DNA from 2 places in the Lentilactobacillus sp. TOM.63 genome. Region 2 is predicted to be linked to the other one. Evidence: riboswitches for the same ligand, from Rfam matches in the RefSeq annotation. Region 2 holds a riboswitch; the other holds the start of a gene.
What was found. A riboswitch is a leader RNA that binds a small molecule or an ion and turns the genes downstream of it on or off. The one in region 2 is predicted to bind cobalamin.
Positions count from the first base shown of each region.

Region 1: it holds a riboswitch for cobalamin, as region 2 does, so the genes downstream of both, QUF07_RS03135 (1-propanol dehydrogenase PduQ) here and QUF07_RS12145 (DUF5776 domain-containing protein) in region 2, are expected to answer to the same signal.

Region 1 is NZ_JAUCAP010000009.1:38,932-60,221, forward strand. Features, by position in the region: gene pyrF (orotidine-5'-phosphate decarboxylase) at 1-497, shown strand, start outside; gene pyrE (orotate phosphoribosyltransferase) at 487-1,134, shown strand; gene QUF07_RS03085 (dihydroorotate oxidase) at 1,124-2,071, shown strand; gene QUF07_RS03090 (hypothetical protein) at 2,180-3,028, opposite strand; gene QUF07_RS03095 (D-alanyl-D-alanine carboxypeptidase) at 3,249-4,103, shown strand; gene QUF07_RS03100 (MetQ/NlpA family ABC transporter substrate-binding protein) at 4,319-5,179, opposite strand; gene QUF07_RS03105 (methionine ABC transporter permease) at 5,192-5,866, opposite strand; gene QUF07_RS03110 (methionine ABC transporter ATP-binding protein) at 5,844-6,938, opposite strand; gene QUF07_RS03115 (acetoin reductase) at 6,968-7,738, opposite strand; gene QUF07_RS03120 (excinuclease ABC subunit UvrA) at 8,208-10,736, shown strand; gene QUF07_RS03125 (helix-turn-helix domain-containing protein) at 11,017-11,811, opposite strand; gene QUF07_RS03130 (cob(I)yrinic acid a,c-diamide adenosyltransferase) at 11,845-12,405, opposite strand; adenosylcobalamin (AdoCbl) riboswitch at 12,637-12,780, shown strand; gene QUF07_RS03135 (1-propanol dehydrogenase PduQ) at 13,048-14,187, shown strand; gene QUF07_RS03140 (ANTAR domain-containing response regulator) at 14,336-14,911, shown strand; gene QUF07_RS03145 (histidine kinase N-terminal domain-containing protein) at 14,904-16,343, shown strand; gene eutA (ethanolamine ammonia-lyase reactivating factor EutA) at 16,458-17,891, shown strand; gene QUF07_RS03155 (ethanolamine ammonia-lyase subunit EutB) at 17,923-19,287, shown strand; gene eutC (ethanolamine ammonia-lyase subunit EutC) at 19,305-20,237, shown strand; gene eutL (ethanolamine utilization microcompartment protein EutL) at 20,273-20,923, shown strand; gene QUF07_RS03170 (BMC domain-containing protein) at 20,938-21,290, shown strand, end outside.
Region 2 is NZ_JAUCAP010000086.1:138-8,884, forward strand. Features, by position in the region: gene QUF07_RS12145 (DUF5776 domain-containing protein) at 124-2,412, opposite strand; cobalamin riboswitch at 2,713-2,895, opposite strand; gene QUF07_RS12150 (D-2-hydroxyacid dehydrogenase) at 2,990-3,949, shown strand; gene QUF07_RS12155 (flavodoxin domain-containing protein) at 4,043-4,534, shown strand; gene QUF07_RS12160 (ABC transporter ATP-binding protein) at 4,804-5,892, shown strand; gene QUF07_RS12165 (carbohydrate ABC transporter permease) at 5,885-6,847, shown strand; gene QUF07_RS12170 (carbohydrate ABC transporter permease) at 6,847-7,677, shown strand; gene QUF07_RS12175 (ABC transporter substrate-binding protein) at 7,677-8,747, shown strand, end outside.

The DNA of each region.
Region 1 (21,290 bases), on a different contig from region 2:
TGCAAATTGGTCGACTAGGCGTCACCTATACGACTGTTCACGCGTTAGGCGGTTCAGAAATGATTGCTGCCGCAAAGGAAGGCCTGGAGCTTGGCAGTGAAGAAGCTGGGGTTCCAAGCCCTAAGCTCTTGGCGGTGACAGAATTAACTTCCATCACTGATGATGCTTTAAAAAATGAGCAGAACTGTCGGTTAGATATGGTTGATCAAGTGGTTTCATTGGCAAAACTCGCCAAGCAATCCGGTGCCGATGGGGTCATTACCTCGCCACTTGAAGTTAGCTCATTGAAAAAACAAGTGGGCGATGACTTCTTATACGTCACCCCAGGAATTCGGCCTGCTAATTTTCCTAAGGATGACCAATCAAGAACTGCAACGCCTAAGCAAGCCGCTGAATATGGCAGTTCAGCCTTAGTTGTCGGCCGGCCAATCATCCGGGCAACCGATCCAGTCGCCGCTTATCACAAACTATTAGAGGAGTGGAATTATGCAAACTGATCAAATCATTCAATCATTAATTGATAATCAAATTGTTAGTATCAACCTTGAAAAGCCATTTAGATATGCAAGTGGCATTTTGTCCCCAATCTACACTGATTTCAGATTGACGATTTCCATTCCATCATTACGCGACATGATTGCGGATGGCTTAGCTGAAAATATCAAGAAAAGCTATCCTGATGCAACGGTTATTGGCGGTGTGGCAACCGCTGGAATTCCACATGCTGCTTGGGTTGCCGAACGAATGAACCTGCCACTGATCTACGTGCGGGCCAAGCCTAAAGATCACGGTGCCGGCAAACAAATTGAGGGTCGGATTACCAAGGACGACAAGGTTGTTTTGATTGATGATTTAATTTCCACGGGTGGTAGTGTGTTGGGCGCTGTCAAAGCGGTTCGCAACGAGGGCGTTAACGTGATTGGCGTGGCCTCAGTATTTACTTATGGCTTGCCTGATGCTGACAAGAATTTTGCCGCTGCCGATACCAAATTAGCACCCCTTCTAAGTTACGCAGAACTGATCAAACAAGGTCATAAAGAAAACAAATTCTCAGATGAACAGTACTCACGATTATCAACTTGGCATAAAGCCCCTTGGGACTGGACAAAACGGGAGGAAGCAAATGCAAAGTAATATTTCGCTCGCATCACAAATTGGTGACTACAAGTTTGACAACCTCTTGTTAAACGCAGCTGGCATTCGTTGTGCCACAACCGAAGAGCTCGATAAGATCTTAGATTCTGATGCGGGTGGTTGTGTGACGAAGAGTGCCACGCCAGAACCTCGAAAAGGGAATGAAAGTCCCCGGATGAAAGCCACTTCGATGGGCTGCATCAATTCGATGGGACTTCCTAACCATGGGCTGGATTATTATTTGGAATTTGCTGAAGCCAATCAAGGCAAGAATGGCAAACAAGTCATTTTATCAGTTGCTGGTTTATCGATTGACCAAAGCATTGAAATGCTCAAGAAAATTCAGGCCAGTTCATTTGCTGGCTTGACTGAATTGAACCTCTCCTGCCCAAATATTGCTGGTAAATCACAAGTAGGTTATGACTTTGAAGCAGTTAGGGATGTGTTGACGTCAGCCTTTAGTTTCTTCAAGAAACCATTAGGCTTGAAGTTACCCCCATACTTTGACTTCAACCAGTTTGACGGCATCGCCGAAGTATTGAATGATTTTCCGGTGACTTACATTAATGTTATTAATTCGATCGGCAATGGTTTAGTTGTTGATCCCGAAACTGAATCAGTGGTCATCAAACCTAAGGGTGGCTTTGGTGGTTTGGGTGGCGATTACGTCAAGCCAACTGCTTTAGCCAACGTGAGAGCCTTACGGCAACGATTGAGACCAGAAATTTCAATCATCGGTACCGGTGGGATTAAATCCGGTAAGGACGTCTTTGAGCACGTCCTGTGCGGTGCCAACCTTGTTCAAATCGGAACGGCTTTTGGATTTGACGGAACGCCAATTTTTGAACGGATTTCGAAAGAATTAAAAGCCATTATGGAAAAGAAAGGCTACAAGACCCTTGATGAATTTAGGGGTAAGCTAAAGACAATTGAATAGTTAAAAAAAGGCGGCTTGCAAAATTCGAATTTTGCAAGCCGCCTTTTTTCACTTAAATTCTGAGATCAAATCGCTTTTCGTCCCAATTTCTTCCTATGTCTCAGAAAATTAATCACCTGCAGACATATCCACTAAATTATAGAAGGGATGGTCACCGACATTGTAGGTGATCCAGCTTACGTCCTGCCAATTTTCATCGCCATAACGCCACTCTTGATGCTGGCTGTGCAACTTTTTGATTGCTAATCGATAGTATTTTGCAGAAACTTTCTTGGCAGCAAGCCCCTTAATTGGTTTTTTAAAATAAATGTAGGAAGTATTTCCCTTAACTTTGAATGAGTTAACTTTCACAGAGGCACTCGGTTTAATCGTCCAAAGTGGATTATTTATCACTACGGTCGCTTTGGTGGATTGCCAACTGTTTAGAACGCCGTAATGTTTCAGCCGGGCGGTGGTGTAATACTGCAGGTAGCCATCTAGCGTAATGTAGAAGATTGGTCGATAATTACCGGCTTTATTGTTGGTGTAGCCATTTCCGGCCTGCAGAGCCAGTGTTCGGATCGGTAATTTTAATTTGTATGGGGTGAAGTATTTCGTATTGTACTGTTTGACATTCAATTCAGGGCCCTTGGTAACCTGATAAATGTGTTGCTGCTTTTGGTAACTCACGAGGCCCCGGGTTAGTTGCCCAAAAGATGGACCTTCTTTGGTAGAACCAGTTGCTTCAAGCTTCAGAATGGTGCCTTTCGGGGTGATAATTTTGTGACCTTTTTTACCATTAACTTTAGTGTATTGCCCCGTAAAAATTGGCCGTTTAACTTTCACGTATTGAATGTGAATATCGTTTCCTAAGTCGGTATAAGCATGAGCCGCAATTGCTGAAGAACAGAGAATTGCGATCGCCGCGCCAGCAGTGATTGCTAATTGTTTTGTCAGTTGAGCTTTGATTAAATGCATTAAGAGATTCCCCCCCATAGTGATTAAATAAACTTTTGGATTGTTGAATTCACATTAACATAAATTTCGATGGGGTGACAATGAAGATGTTTCAAAATAAAAATATTCACGGGTCGTTCAATCAATGGTTGACGGGCATCGATCATTTGCTGGTATAATTAATTGTTGAATGCAAAATGGGGTTATTTAGAGATCGAATGATTCTGAAAAGGGGATAATTATGTTAAACAAATTAAAATTAACGTTGATTTTATTGGGAACGATTTTCGGCTTTGCAATCATGATGAACAGCGTTACCGAAGCCAGCAAGATTCCGACCAATTACACTTTTGACTATCAGAAGGCGCAAGTGGGTTCTGTGCCGTACAAAGCCAAATCACTCAACAAATCGGCATATCTATGGAATTACCGTCATACGAAGCGGCTGCATAACATTAAGAATTATCCAAATTCAAACTGGTACGTTTTTTACGCTCAGGTTAAAAATTACAACGGCAAACGAGCAGTTTACTATTATGTGGGCGCCAGTTCGAATTTCAAGATCAAAGGTTGGGTCTGGAGTGGCTATCTTACTCGATTGCTAGCAAAATCGCCAACTGATTTTTCCTCTGAATCAGCCTTTACTCATTATGTTAAGACAGACCGATCACAGCGATTGGCCAGAGCAATTCTAAAGCTGTTTCCCAATGCCAAGTTGAAGCTCGATTTATCTAAAGCTGCCGTGACTGGATTTGACAACAAACCAAGCTTTGACCCAAATTACACGAACTACGTGGATGTTGATGGGATGAAGCCTGCTGGTGCAAGTCAAAACAGTGACAACATCATGTGGTATTTAAGCAAAACAGCCGGCAAACCAATCACACCAAGAATTAATCATGTCAAGAGCATCCTAAATGATAACGGTTATACCGATGAGAAACGCCAAAGTATGAATAACGACTATATTGGAATTGCATCGTTTGACGGCGCCCAAGACAGTCCGAGTTCATATTTCACAACCCCATATCCCTCTGAGCAGTTGGATGATAGTCAAAATAATGGAACGTTAATTTATCTAGCGACTGAAAAATAAATCATGAATTGCAAGATTGGGACGAAAGGCGATTTAATCCCAGAATTTAACGAAGCGGACCAATTATTCCGGATTTTTGGAATAGTTGGTCCTCTTTGTTAAATAGCCGGGGTCAGCCGTTTATCGCAAGCTTTATCAATATAAGAATGGAAAACCAAGTTGCATTTATAAACACTTTGCTGACGAATATTAGATTGTTTTTTATATCTAGATCATCATTTCAAATAAGAAAGCGGCTTTTGCACCTCGACTTTTGTTCCGGCATATTGATCTTTGATGTATTTTTGAATTGTTGGTTCATGGTACAGTTTGACCAGCTTTTTGTAGCTTGCGTTACTTTTGTTCTTCTTGGCAGTTGCCAATACGTTGATATTACTTCTGGTATCAGTATCGATTCTTTCGTGGAAGATCGAGTCTTTCAAAACGTTCAAGTGGCCTTCCAGTGCCACCGTATTTGAAATCAAAACGGCATCGACGTTGTGGAGAACTCGAGGACCAGTGGTGTCATCAATTTGTTTGAATTTAAGATGCTTAGGGTTTGAAACAATGTCATTAGTGTTACCCAGCGTGCCAAAGTTTTTCTTTAACTTGATCAGGCCAGCGCTTTGAAGCAGCAACAACCCCCGTGCAGTGTTCGCCGGATTGTTGGCGATGGCGATCGTAGCGTCGTTGGGGATCTGAGTCACCTTTTTGTATTTATCGGAATAAATTCCAAGTGGTTCTAAGTAGGTGGTGCCTAGTGCTGCCAATTGGGCGGTTTTATGTTCCTTATTGTATGCTTCTAAATATGAATAAGATTGAAAGGCGTTCACATCGACGCTACCTTGGGCAGTGGCGTTGTTTAGCTGAACACCATCAGTGATTTGCTTGACTTTGATCTTCAATCCGAGCTTCTTAGCCTGGGGACTTTTAGCAATATGGTTCCAAATGTCATAATCCGATCCTTGCGATCCCACGGTAATCGTTGCGTTCTTTGAGTTGGCAGAACTGCCGGTTAATGCGTGGAGGCCAAAGACGATACCGATAATGACGACAATGGTGAGTAGGGTATAGATAATTCCTTTATGATTTTTCATTTTCATTTTCCTTTATAAATGGACTGTTTTTCTGGCGAGCCAATCGCCAATGATTTGGACGAGAAAGACCATGATCAAAATGGCCAGCATTGCGGCGACTGTGACGTCGTTTTCAAAGCGGGCATAACCAATGCTGATAGCAATGTCACCAAGGCCACCAGACCCAATTGCTCCAGCCATCGTGGTTAAGCCAATTAAACTAATAATCGTGACGATTGATGCCCTGATCAGATCGGGCAGCCCTTCTCTGAGGTAAATTCGAAAAATAATTTCTGGAATACTGGACCCCATTGAGCGGGCAGCCTCAATCACTTGAGGGTCAATCTCAAGTAAGGCATTCTGAACTTGGCGGGCATAAAATGGAAAGATGCCAACAACTAAGGGGACCAGCGCTGCGGTTGTCCCAACGGTTGTGTGGACAATGAAGTTGGTAATTGGGAACATGACGGCTAGCAGAATAATGAAAGGAATCGATCGAAGCAGGTTAACGAGCTTATCAGTCAAACTATACACAGCTTTGTCTTCGGCAATCCCGCCTTCTTGAGTAATAACTAAGACAATGCCAACTGCTAATCCCAAGAGACCGGCAATCAAGGATGACCAAAATGTCATATAAATCGTTTCCCAAATGGATTGGGTAAACTGAGGCCAAATATGAATGACGTTAGGAAATATTTGCTTTAACATGCTTGTTCACTCCTTTCTTGTCGGTGGGAATCAGCTGGACACTAACCCCGTTTTGATTTAAGAAATTGATCCCGTCGGCTAAACGCTTGGTTTCGCCAGATAGAATGATAATTAAGTAACCAATTGAAGTGGACCCGATTCGCTCAATGTTACCAAATAAAATATTGGCCTTCAGTTTGTATGATTCGGTCAGATCGGAAATTAACGATTCTCTGGTGGCCCTTCCCCTGAACTTTAAATACAATAATCGTTCATTATTGGTGAGCTGTTGTAGGCTTTCGTCAGCTTTGATTTGGGCAAGGGCTTCTGGAACATTGGCGGATGAATCGACAAAATTCTGGGTGAGGGCTTGTTTTGGATCTGAGAACACGTCAGCCACAGGACCACGTTCAATGATTTTGCCTTGATCCATAACAGCAACGTGTTGGCAAACGGATTTAATGACCTGCATTTCGTGAGTGATTAAGACGATGGTGAGGTGAAGGGTTTCATTGAGATGCTTGAGTAATTTCAAAATATCGTTAGTCGTTTTAGGATCCAAAGCACTCGTGGCTTCATCACTGACTAAGATATCTGGATCGTTGGCTAACGACCGGGCGATGGCGACCCGCTGCTTTTGACCGCCGGATAACTGTTCGGGATAAGAAGCTTCGAATTCACCCAACCCAACTAATTCGAGGAGCTTTTTTGCCTTTGCTCTTCGATCATGTTTACTAATTGATTGGCTCAAGAGGGGATATTCAACGTTATTCAACACAGTTCTGGAATTGAGTAAGTTAAAGTGCTGAAGGATCATCCCAATTTTTTTGCGGGCTGTTCGCAAATCTGGGTTGGTAAGCTGCTGAAGGTGGCGGCCACTAACCGTCACGGTACCAGTAGTTGGCCGTTGCAGTAGATTGATCGTTCTAACTAGAGTACTTTTGCCTGCTCCTGAGTAGCCGATAATGCCATAAATGTCTCCTTGATCAATTTGTAGGTTAACGTGATTAACGGCGTGCAGGGTCTTCCCATTTGATTGGAACGTTACACTGACGTCGTGAAGGTCAATAATTGGATTTGTTGCTTCTGCCATATTTTCACTTCCCTTAGTTAGAGTTTATTTTATTGATATCTCATACCGCCATCGACCAGCAAGGACTGGCCGGTGATATAGGCAGCGTGCTTCGAAACAAACCAGGAAACGACTTCGGCAACATCTGCCGGCGTCGCCTCTCTACCCAGGGAAATTTCCGAAAGGCAGTTGGCCCGTTGCTGTTCGACGGTGATGCCATTAATTTCGGCACTTCGCTTGTCGATACCGTCTCGAAGTGGGGTGCGGACAATTCCCGGGTCATATGCATTGACAGTGATCTGGTATTCTGCCAATTCTTTGGACGCGGATTGGGTGATACCACGGATACCAAATTTTGAGGCTGAGTAAGCGCTTTGCAGGGCAGAGGCTTCAACGCCGGCAAGTGAGGCGGCGTTGACAATCCGACCACCGTGGCCTTGCTTGATAAACTGTTCTGCAGCTGCTTGAACACCCCAGTAGGTTCCTTTCAGATTAACATCTAATAGGCGTTCGACGTCATTGGGGTGCGAGTTGACAAATGAATCGATAAAAGCCACGCCAGCGTTATTGATAAAAACAGCTAATTCACCGAAATCTTTGACGGCCGTTTTAACCAGGTCGAATACTTCATCTCGGTGGGCGACGTCAACGTAGTAGGCTTTTGCCTTGAAGCCCGCATCCTTTAAATCTTTGACAACTTTCTTGGCCGTCCGCTGATTAATGTCAGCCACGGCAACTGCGTAACCGTCTTTCGCCAACCGGTGAGCAATTCCTTCACCAATTCCTTGTCCTGCACCTGTCACAATTGCCAACTTTGTCATCTTAACCACTCCTTAATTTTTTGAATAAAAAAAGCACTTCTGTAAATAAATACAGAAGCGCTTGATCGCGATGCTATCCTGAGTTCACTTAATCAGTTACCTAAAAAAGTCTCTTCAACCATCTCATGTAAGAAATGGTGTGTCCCTTAACGAAGACCACTCCGTCTGCCGTTTTCGAGGATGCCGATCGCGTCAGCCAATCATCGGCCATTTTCATTCCCGCACAAAGATCGACTTTCATCAACTGCCGACTCTCTGAACAATGCTTGGTAATTACTTTCCGAATCAAATTGTTTAGATAACATTATTAAAATCAAATGAGATAACACTGATAAAACTAACAGGTTCATTTCGGTTTGTCAACTCATTTTGGAAAATCAAAATGATGTGGAATCTTTGGCGAGAATTAAATTCTAGTGATAACCTAGATTATAACAATATCCAAATGAATTTTCGAAAGGAGTCCAATATGTCATATCAATCTCAACCAACTCAAATCGAAGTCATTGGCGGCAACGTTAATAACCTTAAAAAAATCTCGGTCAACATTCCGTTACATCGATTTGTTGCGATCTCCGGCTTGTCGGGATCAGGAAAATCGTCACTGGCGATGGGAATCCTCTATTCTGAAGGGGCTCGCCGTTACCTTGATTCCTTGGCAACGTACACTCGTCGGCGGATCAGTCAAGTTGGCCGGGCAAATGTCAAAGAAGTCCGCCATATTCCGTCTGCACTCGCACTGCGGCAACGGCCAACTGTCCCAGGTGCTCGGTCGACAGTTGGAACCATGACCGAAATTTTCAATGTCTTGCGGTTGATTTACTCCCGATTAGGCTCACCAAAGTGTCCCAATGGCCATCAAGTACCACCAACAATCAAGATTGCCGAGGCAATGGATAAACAAGACGACACGATGGGCGTCATCACTTGCCCGACTTGTGGCGTTAAATTTCATGCTTTTAGCGCGGAAGATTTTGCCTTTAATTCCGATGGTGCCTGCAAGAATTGTCAGGGGCTGGGGATCACCAAACAGCTTGACCCTGACCGGCTGATTGGTGATGAAACGAAAACCATTAAGGATGGGGCAGTTGCCGCATGGCGAACCCCTGGGCGTAACTTCATGCCAATTGTGGCTCAAGCAGCTGGGGTTCGAATCGACGTTCCCTATAATCAGTTGACCGATAAGGAACGGGAAATGGTTTTGCATGGTGGCCAGAAGCATTATGCGATCGACATTCCCAGCAAAAACGGCCGCGTCTTTCATATGGATAACGCACTATACGAAAATGCCTATAATGCCATCGAAGATAGTATGCGAACAACTAAAAGTGATGTTGCTTTGAAGCGGTTGAATCGATTTTACCGGTTCTTCACGTGCCCGGTTTGTCACGGGACGCGAATTAACCCTGACCGACTCAATCAGCTGGTAGCTGGCAAGAATATTGCTGAAGCAAGTAAAATGCCATTGAGCGACCTGCCAAATTTCGTGAACCAAATTAAGACTTGGCTGCCGGCGGATATGCAAAAATTGGCGAATAATCTGACTACCGAGTTACTTAATCAAGTTCAACCACTGTTGGATCTGGGCCTCGATTACCTAACGATGGATCGGGCCGGTGCCAGTCTTTCAACCGGTGAACTGCAACGGATTCAGTTGGGGCGGACATTGCGGACCCAGACCACTGGCGTCCTTTATGTATTGGATGAGCCCTCGGTTGGGTTGCATCCGGATAACGTGGCGGGGTTGATCAAAATCTTTCATCAATTAATCGATCAGGGTAATTCGCTGGTTGTCGTCGATCACGAAACGGCGATTATTGATGCCGCCGACTGGATCATTGAAATTGGTCCTGGTTCCGGCGCCAATGGTGGGACTGTGATTGATCAAGGAACGCCAAAACAAATTCATCACAGTCAACAGTCGCTGGTTCGGCCGTTTTTGACTGGTGAGGGCAAATTGGTAACCCGCCAAATTGTGAGAGATGATGTATTTGTCAAGGGCAGCGTTTCTTTGACGATTACGCACAAGTTCAATTTAAACAATGTGACTGCGCAGTTCCCTGTCAATCGCCTCATTGCCATCACTGGTTTTTCTGGTGCTGGTAAGACAACCTTGGTCCTTGATGGGTTACTGGATGCCTTTCAAGCAAAGTTCCATCACCGGTCAATGCCGGATTACATTTCGAAGTTTGAGTCTGCAAAATTAAAACACATTGTCAGTGTGGATGCGACGCCAGTCGGGAAAAATGCTCGGTCAACTGTGGCTACCTATACGAATATTATGGATAATTTGCGAAAACTGTACGCAGGCTTGCCAGCTGCCAAAAAGGCCGGCTACTCTGCCAGCTATTTTTCATATAACAATAAGCAGGGTGCTTGCCCAACCTGTGGGGGTACCGGCGAGATTTCGCTGGATATTCAATATCTGCCGGATATGGTTGAGGTTTGTCCAACCTGCCACGGGAAACGGTTCAATAACAAAGTCCTTGCGGTGAAGTGGCAGGGAATGTCAATTGCAGATGTCTTGGATTACGATATTGATCACGCAATTGCGCTGTTTAAGGATAATTCTTCGGTGGCTCAGACCCTGAATGTGCTGCAACAGATGGGATTAGGATATCTTCATTTAGGTGAGGCCACTCCAAGCTTATCCGGTGGGGAAGCCCAGCGTTTGAAGCTGACTTCTCACATGAAACGCAGCCAGAATGATACGTTATTTATCTTTGATGAGCCGACGGTGGGATTGCACCCACTGGATGTGCGAGTATTGCTAAGGGTATTCTCTCAACTAATCGATCAAGGCGCCACGGTGTTGATGATCACCCACGATCTGGACTTAATGGCCAACGCGGATTACATGATTGACATGGGTCCCCGCGGTGGTGATCAAGGTGGCAAAATTGTGGCGAAGGGCCAGCCACAGGAATTGATTAAAAATCCTCAGAGTTTGACGACCAGGTATCTGAGGACGCAGTTTGAGAAGTATGAACAACATTAATCAACCTCATGGATCTATTTATAAAGTAAAGGTGATATTGTGGGAATGTTTAGATTAAGAGATTAGGATGAAAGGCGATTTGATCCCAGAATTTAAGTGAAAAAAAGTAATGCATTCCAAAATCAGAATGCATTACTTTTTTTGCTTGAATGGCGAGGATCAGCCGTTTGGCGCAGCTTTTATCTAAGTGGCTACGGTGATCTAAGTGAATGATTACGGATTAAAATTAATATATGTCCCGGTCTCATCGAAACTGTTTTTTTATTATTTATGCTCTGAACTAGGCTTTGTCTGCTAATTGGTTCATTTGCCGGTACTGAAGAGGGGATAAACCGGTATGATTTTTAAAAACTCTTGAAAAATAGCTTGTTCTGACAAAGCCAAGTTCTTCAGAAATTTCACGAATGGAATTGTTTGTGGTCAAAAGCTGATTACAAGCATTTTTAATTCGCAGATTAGTAATATATTCTGTAATATTTATGTGAAATCTTTTTTTAAATTCCGTAGTAATGTAAGTGGGAGCAAGGTTGACTTTATCTGAGATGGCTTGAAGTGATAAACTACGATTGATATTATTGTTGACAAATTTAATGACGACATCAATTGTTTGTTCTGAATTATTAAACCGAGAATTCGTTTCTAGTCTTTGAAAAGAAGTGTTTGTGGTAGAAAAGAAATTGGGGAGATTATTAATTTCCCCAATATCATGAATAAATAATGGTTTCAAAATGGAGAGGTCAATTTCATCATGGTGGTTAAAATAGTTGACAAATGTTTGTCGGATAAATTCAATTCGTTTTGATGATACATTGGTTGAGTTGCTGATAATAAACCCAATGACTGAATTACCGTCTGAAATTGGTATTAAACAAAATACATCATTTTCCGTGAATGAAATGTGATCCGTAAGGGAGAGCTTGCTGCTGTAAGCGTTACCTCCGCTTAAGAATACTCCCTCGGTAAAATATAAGTACGTATCAATTAAACTTACCCTTGAGAATAGGTTTAAAAAGTTGGCAATTGAACGATATTTAGCAGTTGTCAAATTATTTATATTTATGACGTTGGTTTTCATGAAGATATCCTCCTAAATCATCTTAAAACGACTTTATTTAAAGACCTGGTTACCATGTTCATAAAATACTTCAGGGGTGTGTAGTCGATAATTGATGACTCTTGCGATTGCATAAAAATAATCAGACAGCCTATTGACAAATTTTAATAAATCAGCTGGGAGTTTTGTACTCCAATTTAATGTAACAATTTGCCTTTCTGCTCTTCTAGCGGTTGTTCGACACACTTGAAAAAGAGCTGACTGCTCGCTGCCACCAGGTAAAATGAATCTTTTAATAGCAGGCGGCTCATCTTGATATCTATCGATTAACTTTTCTAACCAACTTAAATTATCTGGCTCAAATCGCATGGCTTCTGGTGTTAAATCTGGATTGGCCAGGTCAGTACCCAAGTCAAATAAGCAGTGCTGTAGATGAAGAAGTTCTGCTTTGATTTCATTTTCATTTGAATCAAGTTTAGTAATAGAAAGGCCAATATAAGTATTTAGTTCATCAATAGTTCCATATGCCCAAACTCGATCGGAATCTTTACTGACAGTGCTACCATTGACCAATTTAGTCATACCTTTATCGCCAACTTTAGTATATAGTTGCATGTAAGTTCACTCCTTAGTACGCAAAGAAAGACGCCAAATAACCTGCTCAACCATGAGTAGATTATTTGGCGCCTTTGCCAAACATTTGTGATAAGTGTAACGCTTACATTTACATAATTCAAGCTTTAAATATTGCGAGTTCATGGAAGCTTTTTAATTATGATGAGATATTGGGTTGATTAGATAAATAATGTTGACTATATTATGTTAATTATGATATCGTTTGATTGTTGATTTGAATAAGTGCAACGGATAAATGGAAACCGGTGTAATTCCGGTACGGTCTCGCCACTGTAATTAGCGATATGCTATAAGTCAGATCTTTTTATTTGTTGCCCGCATCGCATTCTGTCTCGAGCCTAGATGGAGTGCTTTTCATATCAACAAATTATTGTACAAAGGCGTGCAATAACATAAACAACGGCGTTTATGGGAAGTCGCCAAATAGCGGCTTTTTTTGTTAAGAGAAATTGTTGACATTCATAAATGTAAGCGCTATACTTCATTCGTAAATAAAAATAATACTATTACAATGGCGTACTAAAAAAGCAATGACGCTTTGGGATACCTAGATCATAGGTGTCCCGAAGCGTCGTTTTGTTTTTATTTATAAACTAAATGTTTATAAAGGAGGTTTGCTGATTGGAAAAAATACAGTTTAAAACTCAGATCTGGACAGGTGATGGGTCCCTTGCTGGATTGAATAAGATTAATGATCAAAGAATCTTTGTTGTAACAGATCCATTCATGGTGAAATCAGGTAATTTGGATCAAATTACTGATCATCTGAAAAGTAACAACAAAATCGAAATCTTTTCAGACATTCATCCAGATCCATCAATTTCAACAATTGTTGAAGGTATTGAAGCACTTCAGAAATTCGGTGCTACATTGTTGGTAGCTGTTGGCGGTGGTTCGGCAATTGATGCAAGTAAAGGAATGAAATATTTTGCCAAACAGATGGCCAAGGATGATCAAACTTTGGATTTGATTGCTATTCCGACGACGAGTGGTACTGGCTCAGAAGTTACGAATTTTGCTGTCATTACCAATACCGATAAAGGGATTAAATATCCATTAGTGACGGATGACATTTTACCTAAAATTGCTTTGCTAGATCCGGAACTTGTTGCCTCGGCTCCACAAAACATTACGGTTGATACTGGGATGGATGTATTGACCCACTGCTTAGAGGCTTACGTTTCTACTGATGCAAACGATTTTTCGGATGCCCTCGCCGAAAAAGGGTTCCAAATGGTATTTAAGTACTTGGAGCGTGTCAGCAAAGATGGAAAAGATATGGAAGCCAGACAAAAGATGCATGATGCTTCTCGTATTGCCGGGATGGCATTTAACCTAGTTAATCTTGGGTTGAACCACGGGATTGCCCACGCTGCTGGTGCTCAATATCATATTGCCCATGGTCGGTTGAATACAATCCTGATGCCACAAATTATTGCTTTTAATTCAGAATTGGATAAAGGAATTATGGAACAACCTAATCGAGCCGCCACTAAGTATGCAAATTTGGCTCGCTTGATTGGAATTCCTGTTAATAATCCCAAAATTGCTGTAAAACGATTGATTACAACAATTGTTCAATTACGAAAGAGGCTTAAAATGCCAGCAAGTTTTGCCGAGTATGGACTGGATCGACAAAAGTTTGATGAAACGAAGAATGAAATTTCCGCTGCCGCTTTGAAAGATGGGACAACGGTCACTAATCCAAGAAAGCCGAGCCAAGAACAAGTTTTGGATATACTAGAAAAAAGTTATTCCTAATTGACGCCATTGTACTAAATGCTTTATACTTTAAAAGGATTTACGAAGGTTTGTTTTAATTCGCTTTGCTCAATTGTTAACAATTGGATTCCAAGATATTGCGTTGTTGTACATTTAGAAATTGGCGTTTCAATAAGGAGTGTTTACCATGAAAGAAAAAATAGCTATTGTAGATGATGAGCCAATCACAAGAATGGATATCCGGGACATAGTTGAACAAGCTGGATATGAAGTTGTTGGTGAAGGTGGGGATGGTTTCGAAGCTATCGACATTTGCCAACAGGAAAAACCGGATGTTGTGATTATGGATATTAGGATGCCTTTGCTTGATGGATTAAAGGCTGGGAGAAAGATTTTGGATGAACAGTTGGCAGAGTCAATTGTCTACCTTTCTGCATATAGCGATGAGGAGGACACCTCTACTGCAAGTCAAATTGGTGCAATCGGGTATCTCGTGAAACCGCTATCAGAGCGCTCCTTGCTCACTACAATACAAGTTGGACTTGCATATGGTAAACGTTCCAACAAATTGAATGAAAAGGTTCAACAACTCCATACGAAATTAGAGCAAAGAAAGATTATTGAACGGGCAAAAGGAATTCTAATGCAGGAGAATCATTTGTCAGAAGATGCTGCTTATCAAATGCTACGTAAATTAAGTATGAGTAAACGACGACCAATGAATGATATTGCCGAATTGATAGTGTCGATGCCTAATGAATAAACTAATAGAAATGTGTCGCGAATATACAAGTTTAAGCGAAAAAGATATTGGCCGATTAGTAACAGAGATCAAGTCAATTGAAAATAATCGAAATTTTGAAGATTTTGATGTCTTCATTGATGTTTTAAATGATTTCAACACTAATGCATTGGTTGTTTATCATAAGCTTCCCCAAAATGTGCCTTCCCTTTATCACGAAGTAGTTGTTGGCAAGGCTGCCTTGAGAGAAAACGAGCCTGGCGTATTCCATACATTTGGGACAAAGCTGAAATCAGTAAATTTGTTGGCAAAAACTCAAGAACAAAAGCTTATTCATCAAAAGATTTTTCCGATTCTGAATGGTGACAAAGTTATTGGGACAACGATTGTTGAGTCCGATGTTTCACATGATGTATTAAATGATTTTGAGGGTGAAAACGGAAAGACACGTTACAACGATATATCGGCCGCAATTCAAATGTTTGGGCGCTTAGATCGAAATGTTGCTGATCAGCTGGGTGATGCAATTTTGGGGTTTGATCAGAGTGGCAAATTGGTTCTTGCCAATCAGACTGCATTAGCTCTGTATAAAAAGGTTGGCTATATTGGAAACGTTATCGGTCAAACTTACGAAAACCTTTCTCTTGATGGCACGACTTTTGACCACGTGTATCAGCAACTACGACAAATGCCAGAGGCTAGTCAACCAATGATTACGAATTTTAATTATTTAAATTATTTTTTCCTGTCTAGAAAATTTTGGAATAAAAAAAGTAAGCAATTGGTTATCCTGATTCAGGACAGAACGGAGGTTAAAATTAAGGAAGCGGAGATTGTTTCAAAGTCAGTAATGCTTCGCGAAATTAATCATCGAGTAAAGAATAACTTGCAGTCTGTTATTTCTCTGTTACGAATTCAGCAACGTCGTCTGAAAAGTGCGGAGGCAAAAAAAGTTCTCAATGAAAGTGTTAGCCGAATTATGGCAATTGCATCGACCTATGAGTTGATGTCCAAACAACTTGGAGACGCGACAAATTTAAAAGAATCGATTCAGCTATTAATTTCTCACTTTGTTCAATTAAATGATCGAGCAGATCAACTGAACATTGAACTAGATGTTGATCCGTCAATTCAAATCGATAGTGATCAAGTTGTGACGGTTTCGATCATCATTAATGAACTCCTTCAAAATGTTGTTTCGCACGTTTTTTCAGCAAAGACTATTTCCACCGGCAGAGTCTTAATTGAAGGTCGAGAAGCCGATGGGATAATTACCATAAGAGTAAAAGATAACGGAATTGGATTTGATTTGAACCACACCCGTACTGGTAGTTTAGGGTTAACAATAATCCGTAGTTATGTTTCCGATAAGTTATTAGGTCGTTTGAAAATTGAATCATCACAAAAGGGAACGGACGTTAGTTTCTCATTTGATCAAAAAACGCAACACTGAAGTTGCGAAGGAGCAATGGAGCTCAAGATCAAACCTACGATTCTTCTAGAAGATGTCTTCTAGAAGTAATAGTGGCTTGATCTTGAGCTCCATTTTTTTGAAAGGAGGGGCGAAATGAAAGATGATCAAATTTTGAGCGTTGGAATTGATTTGGGAACATCAACTACGCAACTCGTATTATCTCGATTAACGATTAAAAATTTTGCATCAGCATTTTCAGTTCCAAGAATTAATATTTCAAAAAAAGAAGTTATATATAAAAGCGATATTATCTTTACGCCATTATCAACTCAAACTGAAATCGATGCAAATGCTATAAAGAGATTTGTTGCTAATCAGTATCAAAAAGCTGGAATTGACAAGCAGGATATTCAAATGGGAGCCGTCATTATAACAGGTGAAACTGCGAGAAAACAAAATTCGAGCGCAGTCACTCAAGCACTGAGCGGATATGCAGGTGACTTTGTTGTTGCAACGGCTGGACCTGATTTAGAAAGTATCATTGCAGGGAAAGGGGCTGGTACGAACCTGCTAGCTAAAGAACATCGAAAAAATATTGTCAATATGGATATTGGGGGTGGAACAAGTAACCTGGGGTTGTTCAGCGATGAAGACATTATTGATACCGCGTGCTTTGACGTTGGCGGACGACTTATAAAAGTTACACCTAAAGAACACAGAATTACCTATATTTCTCCTAAGGTAAAGGAATTAATCAGTTCTCTTGAATTAAATATCCAAGAAGAAATGATTGTAACTGCTGATGAGCTAAAGCCAATTATCAATTGTTTAGTTCAAGTGTTAGAAAATTCAATCGGCTTAGGAACCAAGAGCCCATACTTTGATACGTTCATCACCAATCATCCTCTTCATCCTGAAAATAGGATTGACGGCGTTACATTCTCAGGAGGTGTAGCCGATTGTTTGAATGAAACAATGCCTGCCGATGAGTTTCGATATGGGGATATTGGGTTGCTATTGGGAAGTGGCGTTCGCAATTCTCTCATTTTCAAAGAGAAAACAGTTTATCCATCGATTGAAACAATTAGGGCAACAGTTGTTGGTGCAGGATCTCATACAACTGACGTAACTGGTAGCACAATTGCTTATACAGACGGTATCCTGCCCTTACGGAATTTACCAATTCTCAAAATTGCTCAGAGTGATGAGCTACTAGAGTCTGAGGACCTATCAGAAAAAATAAGTGAAAAGATTAGCTGGTATCAGGTTGAAAACGAACTCAATAACGTGGCAATTGCATTAGTTGGGAAACATAGCCCATCATTCGATGATGTTCAGCGTTATGCTGCAGGGATTGTTAAAGGCGCTCAGGTATTGATAGCTAAACATGAGCCACTGATTATCATGATCCATGAAGATATGGCAAAGGCTTTAGGGCATAGTATGTTTGCGAGATTACCGGCGCATTACCCGTTTGTATGCATTGATAGTGTCAAAGTTGAAAATGGCGATTACATCGATATTGGAGAACCAATTGCTGGGGGAGAGGTATTGCCGGTTATCGTGAAGACTTTAGTTTTCGGTTAACAAATATTAAGTAGTAAAAGGAGGCAACAGAATGATTTTACAGACGAAGTTATTTGATCATTTGTATAGTTTTGGATCAGTAAAGGAAGTCCTGGCAAAAGCCAACGAGGTTAAATCAGGAGATGAGTTAGCTGGTGTAGCTGCGACAGACGCAACTGAACGAGTTGCTGCAAAAGTCGTGTTGAGTAATTTAACACTTCAAGACATATATAACAATCCAGTTGTTCCGTATGAAGATGATGAGGTTACTCGGATTATTATTGATGGTGTTAATAAGCGCATCTACGAAGAAATTAAGAATTGGACGGTTTCAGATTTCCGCGAATGGATTTTGGATGATAATACGCAAGATCACGAAATCAAACGAATTCGCCAAGGGATTACGTCTGAAATGGCGGCTGCAGTTACGAAACTAATGACAAATATGGATTTGGTTGTTGCAGCAAAGAAAATTGATGTTGAGAAGACTGCTAATACAACGATTGGTCGTCCAGGTACATTCTCTTCAAGACTTCAGACAAATCATCCAACTGACGATATTGACGGTATTATGGCCGGAGTGATGGAAGGATTGAGTATGGGCATTGGGGATGCAGTTATCGGCTTAAACCCTAATGATGACTCAGTAGATAATGTTGTTAAGATCCTGAACAAATTTGAAGAATTCCGGGCACAGTGGGATGTCCCAACACAATGTTCAGTTTTAGCGCATGTTACAACTCAAATGGAAGCTCTCAAGCGTGGGGCACCTGTTGGACTTTGTTTCCAATCTATTGCTGGTTCAGAAAAAGGGAACACAGCGTTCGGTATTACAGCAGATATGCTCAGTGAAGCTCGTGATCTAACGCTTCATCAGGGACAAGCTGCTGGACCTAATGTGATGTACTTTGAAACTGGTGAAGGATCTGAATTATCAGCAGAAGCAAACTTTGGCGCTGATGAGTTAACGATGGAATCACGTTGTTATGGATTCGCGAAGAAGTTTGATCCATATATTGTAAACACTGTGGTTGGATTCATTGGCCCTGAGTACTTATATAACTCAAAACAAGTTATTCGAGCAGGGCTAGAGGATCATTTCATGGGTAAATTACAAGGAATCTCAATGGGATGTGATGTTTGTTACACCAACCATATGAAAGCAGATCAAAATGATGCGGAAAACCTTGCAGTTCTTCTTGGTGCAGCCGGCTGTAACTACATTATGGGGGTTCCTCATGCTGATGATGTTATGTTGAACTATGAGTCAACTGGATATCAAGAAACCGCAACAATTCGTGAAATCTTTGGTTATCATCCAATTAAAGAATTTGAAGAATGGATGGAGAATATGGATCTCAGCCATAACGGCAAATTAACCGAACGTGCTGGTGATGCTTCGATTTTCTTAAACTAAGAAGAAGGTGATATGACATGAATGAAGAAGATTTGAAAACAATGATCGAAGGTATCTTAACAGATATGACTTCAGGTAAAGGTTCTTCAGAAAAGAAAGCAATTTCTAACACTCAGGGTAGCAACATCGCTTCTGGTACAACTGCTGGTTCTGTTGCATCGGGTGAAGTGTTGGATGACATTACGAAAATTGACTTACGTAAACAATTTCTAGTTCCTCATCCACACGATCGAGAGGGTTATCTAAAGATTAAATCATTTACTCCCGCTCGTTTGGGGATGTGGCGGGCAGGCTGTCGTTATAAAACCGCTTCAGTTCTTCGATTTAGAGCTGATCATGCTGCTGCTCAAGATGCCGTATTTAGTGATGTTGATCCGAATCTGCCTAAGGAAATGGGCTTCTTGGAAACTCAAACTACGTGTACGTCAAAGGACGAGTATTTAACTAGACCAGATTATGGGAGAAAATTCTCTGATGAAATGGTAGCTAAGATAAAAAATGGGGTGACACCAAACCCAAAAATTCAAATGATTGTCGGTGATGGCCTTAGTTCTGCAGCTATTGAGGCAAATGTGAAAGATATTATTCCAGCTATCCAACAAGGTCTAAAAGTATATAACCTTGGCTTTGAAACCAAAGATGTTATTTTTGTTAAATATGCTCGAGTTGGTGCGGAGGATCAGATTGGTGAGATTACCAATGCGGATGTTGTATGTATGCTGGTTGGCGAACGCCCTGGTCTGGTAACTGCTAAGTCTATGAGTGCTTACATTGCTTATAAGCCGAAGATCGGAATGCCGGAAGCTAATCGTACGGTTGTATCAAATATCCATGATGGTGGGTTGCCTGCCGTTGAAGCGGGTGCCTACATTGCGGAAATGTTGGACAAGATGTTACGACTCAAGAAGTCTGGTATTGACCTGAAAGCCGCAGAAAATGCAGGTAATTAATTGAATTCTTCTAAAATGAAAGGAGGAATCGCACATTGAAAGATGATTTCATTAAAGCAAATGTTTTAAGTACGAGGTTGATTCCCAACGTCGATGAAGCACTCGCAACATCATTAAATTTACCCAATCATATCAAAAGTCTTGGCCTCATAACATCAGATTGTGATGATGTGACATATGTTGCCCTGGATGAAGCAACCAAAACGGCTGATGTGGAAATTGTTTATGGGAAGAGTATGTATGCAGGTGCAGGAAATGCATCAACAAAATTGGCTGGAGAGGTTATCGGTATCCTCGGTGGACCAAATCCGGCAGAAGTTAGAAGTGGTCTTGATACTTGTGTTCAAGTTATTGAAGAGGAAGCTCACTTTGTGAGTGCGAATGATGACAGTATTGTTTACTTTGCTCATACAATTTCTCGAACTGGAAGTTATTTATCAAAAGTTGCAGGTGTTGCTGAGGGTGGCGCAATCGCCTACCTCATTGCACCACCACTTGAATCGATTTATGGCATTGATGCTGCTATGAAGGCGGCCGATGTAGATATGGGGGTACTCTATGGCCCACCTTCGGAAACCAACTTTGGTGGCGGATTGTTAATCGGAAGCCAATCAGCATGTAAGGCTGCCTGTGACGCCTTTGCAAACGCAGTTAAAGAAATCGCCGCAGTGCCAAAGGTGGATTAAGGATGTGACAAATTGTGGAAATTGAAAGTCTCGGAATGATTGAAGTGAGAGGCTTCTTGGGAGCTGTGGTTGCAGCCGATAGCGCGTTGAAGGCGGCGGAAGTGCGCTTGCAAGATCTCCACATCACTCGTGGAGGACTTGTGACGGTTCTGATGACTGGAGATGTTGCAGCTGTGAATGCCGGTGTTGATGCTGGAGTTTCAAGCATCGAACAATTTAATTGCTTGATCTCTAATCGAGTAATTGCTCGATTAGACCAGCAAGTGATTGGATTATCCCAGCCACCTACTCCTGAAAAGCTATCTCAAGCAAAGCCAACTATGAATGAGGCGCAAGCTAAGTTGATAGAAACGAATGAAAAGCCAGC
Region 2 (8,747 bases):
CCCCACATTGCAGTACCTTCTTAAGGTAATTGAACCAGAAAGAAGGCACACGCAATGTAGGACTAAGTGTCAAAAATATACTCATGTCTGAGATTTCAAACAGTTCATAACTGGCGCGACACGCTATTTAGTATAAGTCAGCGCGATGGTATCACCATTTTTAACTGTATAAGCACCGATTGAGGAGTTGGGTTCGTTACCGTTAACGTAATATAACCAACCGGAATAAGGACCGTTAGCACCAGCTTTGTAACTACCGATGCCATTGATGTAGACGGCAGGACCAGAACCACTCGTTGAAATGGCTAATCCAGTTTGAGCAGCCAAAGCGTTCAAAGCATCCATCCCACTAGCACCTGCAGCAACAGTCACACTTCCACTAGCCAGAACCGAGCCATTTGCGGTGACAGTTACTGTGACGGTTTCAGTTGTGTTGCTAGGGTTAACTGGCGTTACCGGTGTATTATTTGAAATGATTCCACCGTTATTGGTTGTCGTTGAACCTGAAGTGGTTGGGGTAACAACTGTTGTTGAAGATGGCGTTGTTGAGTTGGGCGTTGCTGGATTGGCATTAGTTGTCGTTGCTGTGGTGGTTGAACTTGTGGCACCGCTTGTTTTGTTAATCTTGGTTGCTAAAACCAATTTCTTATTAGCAGACACATAGTGACCGTTTGTTAATTGTAACCGAGTAGTGTTACCATAATTAACCACTTTATTGACTGATAACGCCGTACTCTTTTTAACATGACGTTTCTTATTGGTTAGTTGAACTTTGCCATATTCATTGATTCCTTTAGGACTGATTACCTTGATTCTGGTTACTTTTGCGGAATAGTAAGCATTGGCAAAATACTTCGAACCAGATAACGTGTAACCGGTTTTACCACTCTTGAGATCTTTGACCTTGTAAATGGCTCGACCTTGTTTGTTAGTCGTTTGGTTAATGACTAAGAACATTGGTCGATTGATCCGAGCTTGTTTCTTGTAAGTCTTTGAAAGATTTCCCTTGGTAAAGTTGGTTCCCTTGTATAATCTAACGGTAGTCAAGCCATAAACAACAGAGCCTTTGGCTGAATGACGCTGCTCAGTGGTTTTCTGAGTTGTTGTCGGGGCAACCGTGGGTGAACTAATCGGCGTGATTGTTAGCGGACTTGGCGCAGTCGTTGACACCGAAAGGCCATTGTTGGTTACTGTTGTAGCGGGGCTATGAGTGACTACGACATTATTAATTTCAGTAACGCCGGCGTTTCGGTCAGCAATAGCGGCAGCGCTTGTACTGTCAGCATTAATCTTGTCAGTATAAGTTGTCAGAATCTGATTGACGCTGGCGATGGCGTTACTTTTATCAGTGGCGGTTGCTAAGGAGTCGTTGTTGATGGCTTGTTTCTTAGCGTTTGCCGCAGCATTCAAAGCTCCAAGCTGACCTACTGTATATGATGGGTTTTGATCAAAATTAAGAATTGAACCGTGACCACCATCGTTTGTGAATCTTGCTTGCTGTAAAGCTAAGGTCCCTTCGTAAAGTAGGAAAGTATCACTTGGTGTGGAAGTTACTTTTTGGTCGAGTAACCTTTGGATTGGAGAGGCATAATTCGAATCGCCATTCAGTGAGGAATACACATTAACGCCATAAGTTGCCAAAGCGTTGGTTAAAGTGACGTTATTGTAATTGGTCTCAGCTTCCGAACCAGACGGATTAGAATTTGCGACAAAGCCACCATCCTTTTGATAAAGTTCGTCTTCAACTGCAGAAACGGCTTTCCGGAGTGCTGTGGCCGTTGCTTGGTCGGTATTATTCATAGCAAGCACTAATATTGCTTGACCAGTGGGATCAAGAGTTGTTGAAACCTGTTTTTTGGTAGTTGAATCAGTGTAACTGTCAATCCATAAACCATTTGTTTCTTGCTTATCAATTAAGTTAGTGATTAACGATTGTTTGGCACTTTGAGCTGCAGAACCATAATTACCGGTACTGAGTGCCTCCAGATCGTTTACGATTGCGTAGAAATCTGTTGCTGTGTTAGCACTAGTAACAACATGAGTTATGAGATTCTTGCCATCAACGTTTGTGGGATCTTTTCCAATTGCTCTGAGACCAATAATAGCCGCAGTGTCAGAAATCGCGTTATACCTTAAATCTGTTTTTCCACTAATGTAGGCATTATTCGAAACAATTGTGTTATAAATAGTCTGTGCCTGTGCATCTGTAATGCCGTTTGGACTCATTGCTAAAATTGGCGCGTCCCAAGCACCAAGTGAATTGCCCTTCTGTGCCGTGTTACTTACCCCTGCATTAATTGCTGCGTCAACGTCTGATGCAGTATCAGCTTTGGCGGTTGAGCCGCCGCCTATAACTAATAGGAAGACGCCCAAAATGAGTGAGATCCAATAAACCAACTGTTTCTTCTTCATAATACCCTCCTCAAAAATAAGTGAGCGGAGCAAAGCGGTTAACAATCGGAACGTAAGTCGCCTTGAACGGAAATTCCGGTTTGGGGAATTTTTGTTCGAGGTGCTTACGAGCAGATTGTTGCTTTGCGCAGCTGTCCTAAGAATAAATCAATAAAATCAGCACTTCCCCATCAAAAAAGCCCAGCTAAGAATCTAGCTAGGGCGGCTCATCATTGATAACTTGAATACGGATATGACTGAAACCAGTCTACATACCGCATCACTAGGTTATTAATTGACAAAGCCAACCCTTTAGAAGCTTTGCAATCCGCATCATAAGCGTCTCCTGACTTGATATCATCCTAATGCTGTCTTCTTACCAGTGAGTTGCGGCAGATTAGTCCATCATACAGTAGCTAAGGGGCTGTAAAGGATTTTCACCTTTTTCCGAAATTATGATGCTTCTTAACAATGAAAATTGTAACACATGGGGTAACCGTTTCCAACAAATAGCAATGATAATGAATTAAAACTGAAAGGCAGAAATTAGTCGCTAACTGCTGTATCATGTTAATAAATTATTAATGGAGGTCGACATATGAAAATTGTAGATTTGGATGGTTATGCGTTAAATCCTGGTGATTTAAGCTGGGAAGGGTTTGAACAGTTTGGTAAGTTGACTAATTATGACCGGACAGCGGATGACGATGCTGAAATTCTGAAGCGAATCGGGGATGCCGAAATTGTTTTGACAAACAAGACCCGATTGGATAAGAAGGTCATTGATGAGGCTCGCCAGTTAAAATATATTGGCGCTTTGGCGACTGGGTATAACGTTGTCGATATTGAAGCTGCTAAGGAGAACAATGTTATTGTGACCAACATTCCAAGTTATGGGACCGATGCGGTTGCCCAGCACACTTTCGCGTTGCTTTTGGAGATCACTAATCAGGTTGGCCTTCATAGTGAAGCCGTTCGAGACGGCGAGTGGACTACTGCTCAAGACTTTACGTTCTGGAAGACGCCCTTGATTTCTTTGACTGGTAAGACGTTGGGAATTATCGGCTTCGGACGAATTGGACAAGCCGTTGCTCAGGTTGCCCATTCATTTGGGATGAAGGTGATTTTTTATAATCATCATCATAAGGATGTGGCCGAAGATTGGATTGCTCAGGTGACTTTGGATCAGTTGTATGCCAAAGCTGACGTGATCAGCCTGCATACTCCCCAAACGGCAGAAACTGAAAATATGATCAACCAAGCGGCCATTGCTAAAATGAAGGATGGGGTGATTCTGATCAATACTGCTCGTGGTGGGCTGCTCAATGAAGCTGATGTTGCCGCAGCGTTAAACTCTGGGAAGCTGTATGCTCTCGGGGCCGACGTTGCGTCAGTGGAGCCGATTAATCACGATAATCCACTGTTAACCGCCAAAAATGCTTTTTTGACACCCCATATTGCTTGGGCAGCCACTGAAATTCGGGCTCGCTTGATGGGCATCGCGGTCGATAATTTGAAAGCTTACTTGGATGGCCAACCAAAGAACGTTGTTGATTAATTTGTAAAACGGATTCTTTGACAGTTAGGTAATTCTATCGATAAGATGTAGGTGATAGATTAACGACTTGTCTGCCAAAGGAGGTCTTCTGCTGTGAGAACATTAATTTTGTTTGCGACCAAGTATGGGAATGCAGACAAGTGTGCCCATCTTTTGAAATGTCAGCTGGATGGTGAAGTGACCATTCAGCCAATTGATGCAGCCGAAAGTCTGAATGGGTATGACACTGTCGTAATTGGCGGTTCGATTTACATGGGAAAGATTCAACCGACCGTGATTCGGTTTTGCCGGCAGAATCAGGCGTTGTTATTGAAGAAAAAATTGGCATTGTATTTGTGCTGTCTCACTCGCGATCCTTCAGCGGCGTTCTTTAAAAAGTATTTCCCTCAAGGCTTACTTGATCATGCGGTAGAAGTTGCCTCCTTTGGTGGTGAAGTTGATTTTGACCGGCTTAATTTCTTATACCGAATGATGATGAAATTATTGATGAGAACTAAGGACTTCGAGAAAAATTATCGGAATCCGGGATTGTTGACGGACGAAATTGAAAAAATGACCAAAGCGTTGAACCAAATTGAGTCGTGAATGATTGAATGGATAAAATAATTTGAATAGATATGTGATGGGTGATCTCTTTTGGGAGGTCACTTTTTTTGGCTTGGGGAAGAGCGGATTCTAATGACGTCATGGCCTTTCAGCTTAAGCTTCATAGCAGAACGATCCTGAGAATATTCCCATTTGATTTTAGATCGTTTCAAACGTTTACTAAATATTTACACCCGCTAAACATCGTTTTTACATTGACCCCCCACAATAAGGACCGTAGTCAAATAAATGATTTTGAGGTGAGATCTTTGTCAATTACTCTAAACAATGTTCGTAAGGATTACGATAGTCAAACCGAAGTTTTAAAAGACATCTCAGTTAATGTCGAAACGGGTGAGTTCTTTGTCATCGTTGGTCCTTCCGGATGTGGTAAAAGTACGTTATTGCGAATGATCGCCGGCCTGACGCCCATTACTGCCGGTGAAGTCAAGATTGATGATACGGTTGTGAACGACCTGCCCCCAAAGGCCCGAAAGCTGACGATGGTTTTCCAAAACTATGCGTTATTCCCGTTTCTAAGTGTCTGGGACAATGTAGCGTTTGGATTGAAAGCTCGAAAATTAGCGACTGACGATATTAATGCTCGGGTTAAAGAAGCCCTGAAGATGGTTAATTTAACTGATTTAGCAAAACGCAAGCCCCGTGAATTATCCGGTGGGCAACGACAACGAGTTGCTTTAGCCAGAGCGGTTGCCAGCGATGCCAAAATTTGTTTGATGGATGAGCCGCTTTCCAACTTGGATGCCCAATTGCGAATTAAAATGCGTCAAGAAATCTATGCCCTTCAACGTAAATTAGGATTAACTTTGATTTACGTCACCCATGATCAAGTTGAAGCTATGACGATGGCTGATCATATCATGGTCTTACATGATCGCCATGTTCAGCAAATCGGAACCCCTAGCGAAATTTATCAAAATCCCCGAAATGATTTTGTGGCTAAGTTCTTTGGAACACCGCAGATCAACATTTTGCCAGCAACCCGTTCTGAAGAAAATAGTCATATGGTCAACGTCTCGTCTGATTTACAAATTGTACTGGATGAAGCAGCGCCTGCAGAAAACTTGCAGATTGGCATTCGGCCTGATGACATGAAGGTTCAGCTAGCAGAAGGCGTTGATGCCAATGCGGTTGTGAAGAACACCGAATTCCTCGGGGACCAAACCATTGTTTATGCCACATTGAATAGCGGTCATGACATTCATGTGGTGGTTCCTGGTAAGGCTGACTTCAGGAATTATGAACCCATTAAGGTCACTGCAGATTCCAACCTGATGTTCTTCGATGCGACTGGTAAGCGAATTGATATCTCGAAGGAGGCATACGTTCATGCTTAAATCACCTGCATCTGGTAGTTCGACGGCCCCAATCAACCAAGCGGAAACAAAAGCGAAGATTGAGGCATCTGAAAAGGATTTTTCGTTAAACGCAAAAGATAAATATTATGCCTTATTATTTTTAGGACCGTCATTATTGATCTTAGGTATCTTCATTTTCTACCCAATGTTTAAAACCCTCTATTTGAGCTTGTTTCTAACAAATACGGTTGGGAAACCAACGGTCTTTGTGGGACTTTCTAATTACATTAACCTATTGACGTCGGCAGATTACTTGAACAGCCTGGCGGTCACGATGGTTTATGTATTGGCAGTTACCGCCTTAACGATTGCGTTGGGGTTGCTGCTTGCCAGCCTGGCTAGTAAAAAATTAGCTGGTATCGGCATTTTTAGAACCTTATTTTCCTCCACGATGGGGGTTTCTGTTTCAGTAGCTGCGATCTTTTGGTTGTTTATTTTCAATCCATCTACCGGATTTCTATCACTTGTTAGCACCTGGTTGCACTTACCAATGATCGGCTGGCTGACTGATCCGATGTGGGCAATGGTCGCAGTCATTATCACCACCGTTTGGATGAACCTTGGCTTTACCTTCCTGATCCTCTTTGGGGCCATTCAGTCCGTACCAACGACACTTTATGAAGCTGCCAGTATCGAAGGCGCCTCGTCGCGATTCCAATTTTTCCACATTACGATTCCATCAATTTCACCAACTTTGTTCTTTGTTTCGATTGTGACTCTAATTGCAGGTTTCAAGAGTTTTGGCCTGATTGATTTGATGACTAAAGGTGGGCCAACCAATGCGACTAACATGTTGGTTTACCGAATATATAAGGATGCCTTTTATAGTGGAAATTTTGCGCAAGCAAGTGCGGAATCATTGATTTTGACCGTGATTATTGCGCTGTTCACGTTATTGCAATTTAAAGTTTTGGAAAAGCGGGTGAACTACTAATGAATGTTGTCGCAAAGCCTAAATTGGCTCGGAATATTGGGAGTTATATTCTCCTAGCCGTCTTGGCACTGGTGGTGTTAGCCCCGTTCTTTATTGGATTATGGACTAGCTTTTTGCCCACCATGCAAATTGCCAAGGGAAACTTTTTAAGTACCGATTTATCGTTTCAGAATTATATTGATGCCTTCACGCAAACCCCAATTTTGCATTATTTAGGCAACAGTCTGGTGATTTCGACTGTGACGATGTTTGCTCAACTTCTGTTTTGTTCGATGAGTGCCTATGCGTTTGTGTTCCTCGACTTCAAGTACAAACGATCTCTGTTTGTTCTCGTGTTGGCGACGATGATGCTACCATTTGAAGCTGAAATTATCCCTAACTTCTCCACCGTTAAAGCGATAGGCTTGTTGAACAGTTATTCAGTGATGATTATTCCATTTCTAACTTCGGCATTTGGAATCTTCATGTTACGGCAATCGTTTAAGCAGATGCCCGCTGAACTAAAGGAGGCTGCGGATATCGAAGGCCTTGGTCATCTTCAATTCTATTGGAAGATTGTGATGCCCTATAACCGAATCCCATTGATCACACTGGGAGCTTACAGTTTCTTAGGTGCTTGGAACCAATACCTGTGGCCAATGTTGACAACCTTCAGTAATTCGTTTCGACCAGTCCAAAATGGGCTGCGCCAGCTGCAGTCAGAGGAAACGTTCAACGATTGGGGCATGATTCAAGCAACTGCGGCTATCGTTGTGATTCCAACCTTGATTGTCCTGTTTGTGGGTCAGCATTACTTCAAATCAGGTGCGAATGAAGGTGCGGTTAAATGATGGGAAAAATTGGTCTATTTTTAAAAAATCACTTGCTTCCAATTATTGCGATTGTTGTGGTTGCCATTGGGGTTGTTTTCGTCAATGCTTCCCACAGTGAAACCAACGCCAAAGCCGGCCGAACCCCAATTGTTTTCTGGCATGAAATGGGTGGCCCTGCTGAACAAGCATTGGATAAGATGGTTGATAATTTTAACAAATCTCAGAATAAGTATGAGGTCATTCCTCAATACGAAGGGGCCTACGATGAAGCGGTCCAAAAGATTATCCAAAGTCATGGGACCAGCGCCTCACCTGCGTTATTTCAATCGTTTGATATTTCAACTGCTCAAATGATGCACAGCAAGTACACGACCCCGGTTCAGAAATTCATTGATGAAGATCACTATGATACCAGCGACATTTCACCAGTTGCCCGCTCATTCTATTCAAATAAGGGGCAACAATTAGCGATGCCATTTAACACGTCGCAGCCAGTGTTGTACTATAACGCAACGTTGTTGAAAAAATATGGCATTACCCCGCCTTCTAAATCGCCTAGTTATAGTGAAATTACGCGAGTCGCTAAGGAATTGTACGCAAAGTCTCACCATAAAGTAAAGGGAATGACGATGGAAATCTATGGCTGGTTGCTTGAAGAGGCTTTAGCTAACGATAAGACCAAGCTGATTAACAACGGCGACGGTCACCAAGGTAACCCAACCAAAATTAATGTGAACAATCCCAACACGGTTAAATTTCTTAAGTGGATTCGGACTAACATCAAATCAGGCGACTTTGTGAACTATGGTTCTGGTGCCAGCGCTGAAACCAATGAAATTGCGGCCTTCCTGGCTGGTAAATTAGGAATTTTCGTTCAGTCGTCAGCCTATATTGGCCAACTAACCACCGGCAATAAGAACAAACTTGGCATTAGCTACTTCCCTCATCCGGATGGGACCAAAGCTAACGGAGTCGGAATTGGTGGTGCGGCCCTGTGGATTTCAAACGATAAACCTGAGAAGGTTCAAAAGGGGGCCTTTGAGTTCATTAAGTACGCTGAAAGTGCTAAGAATCAAGCTAATTGGCAG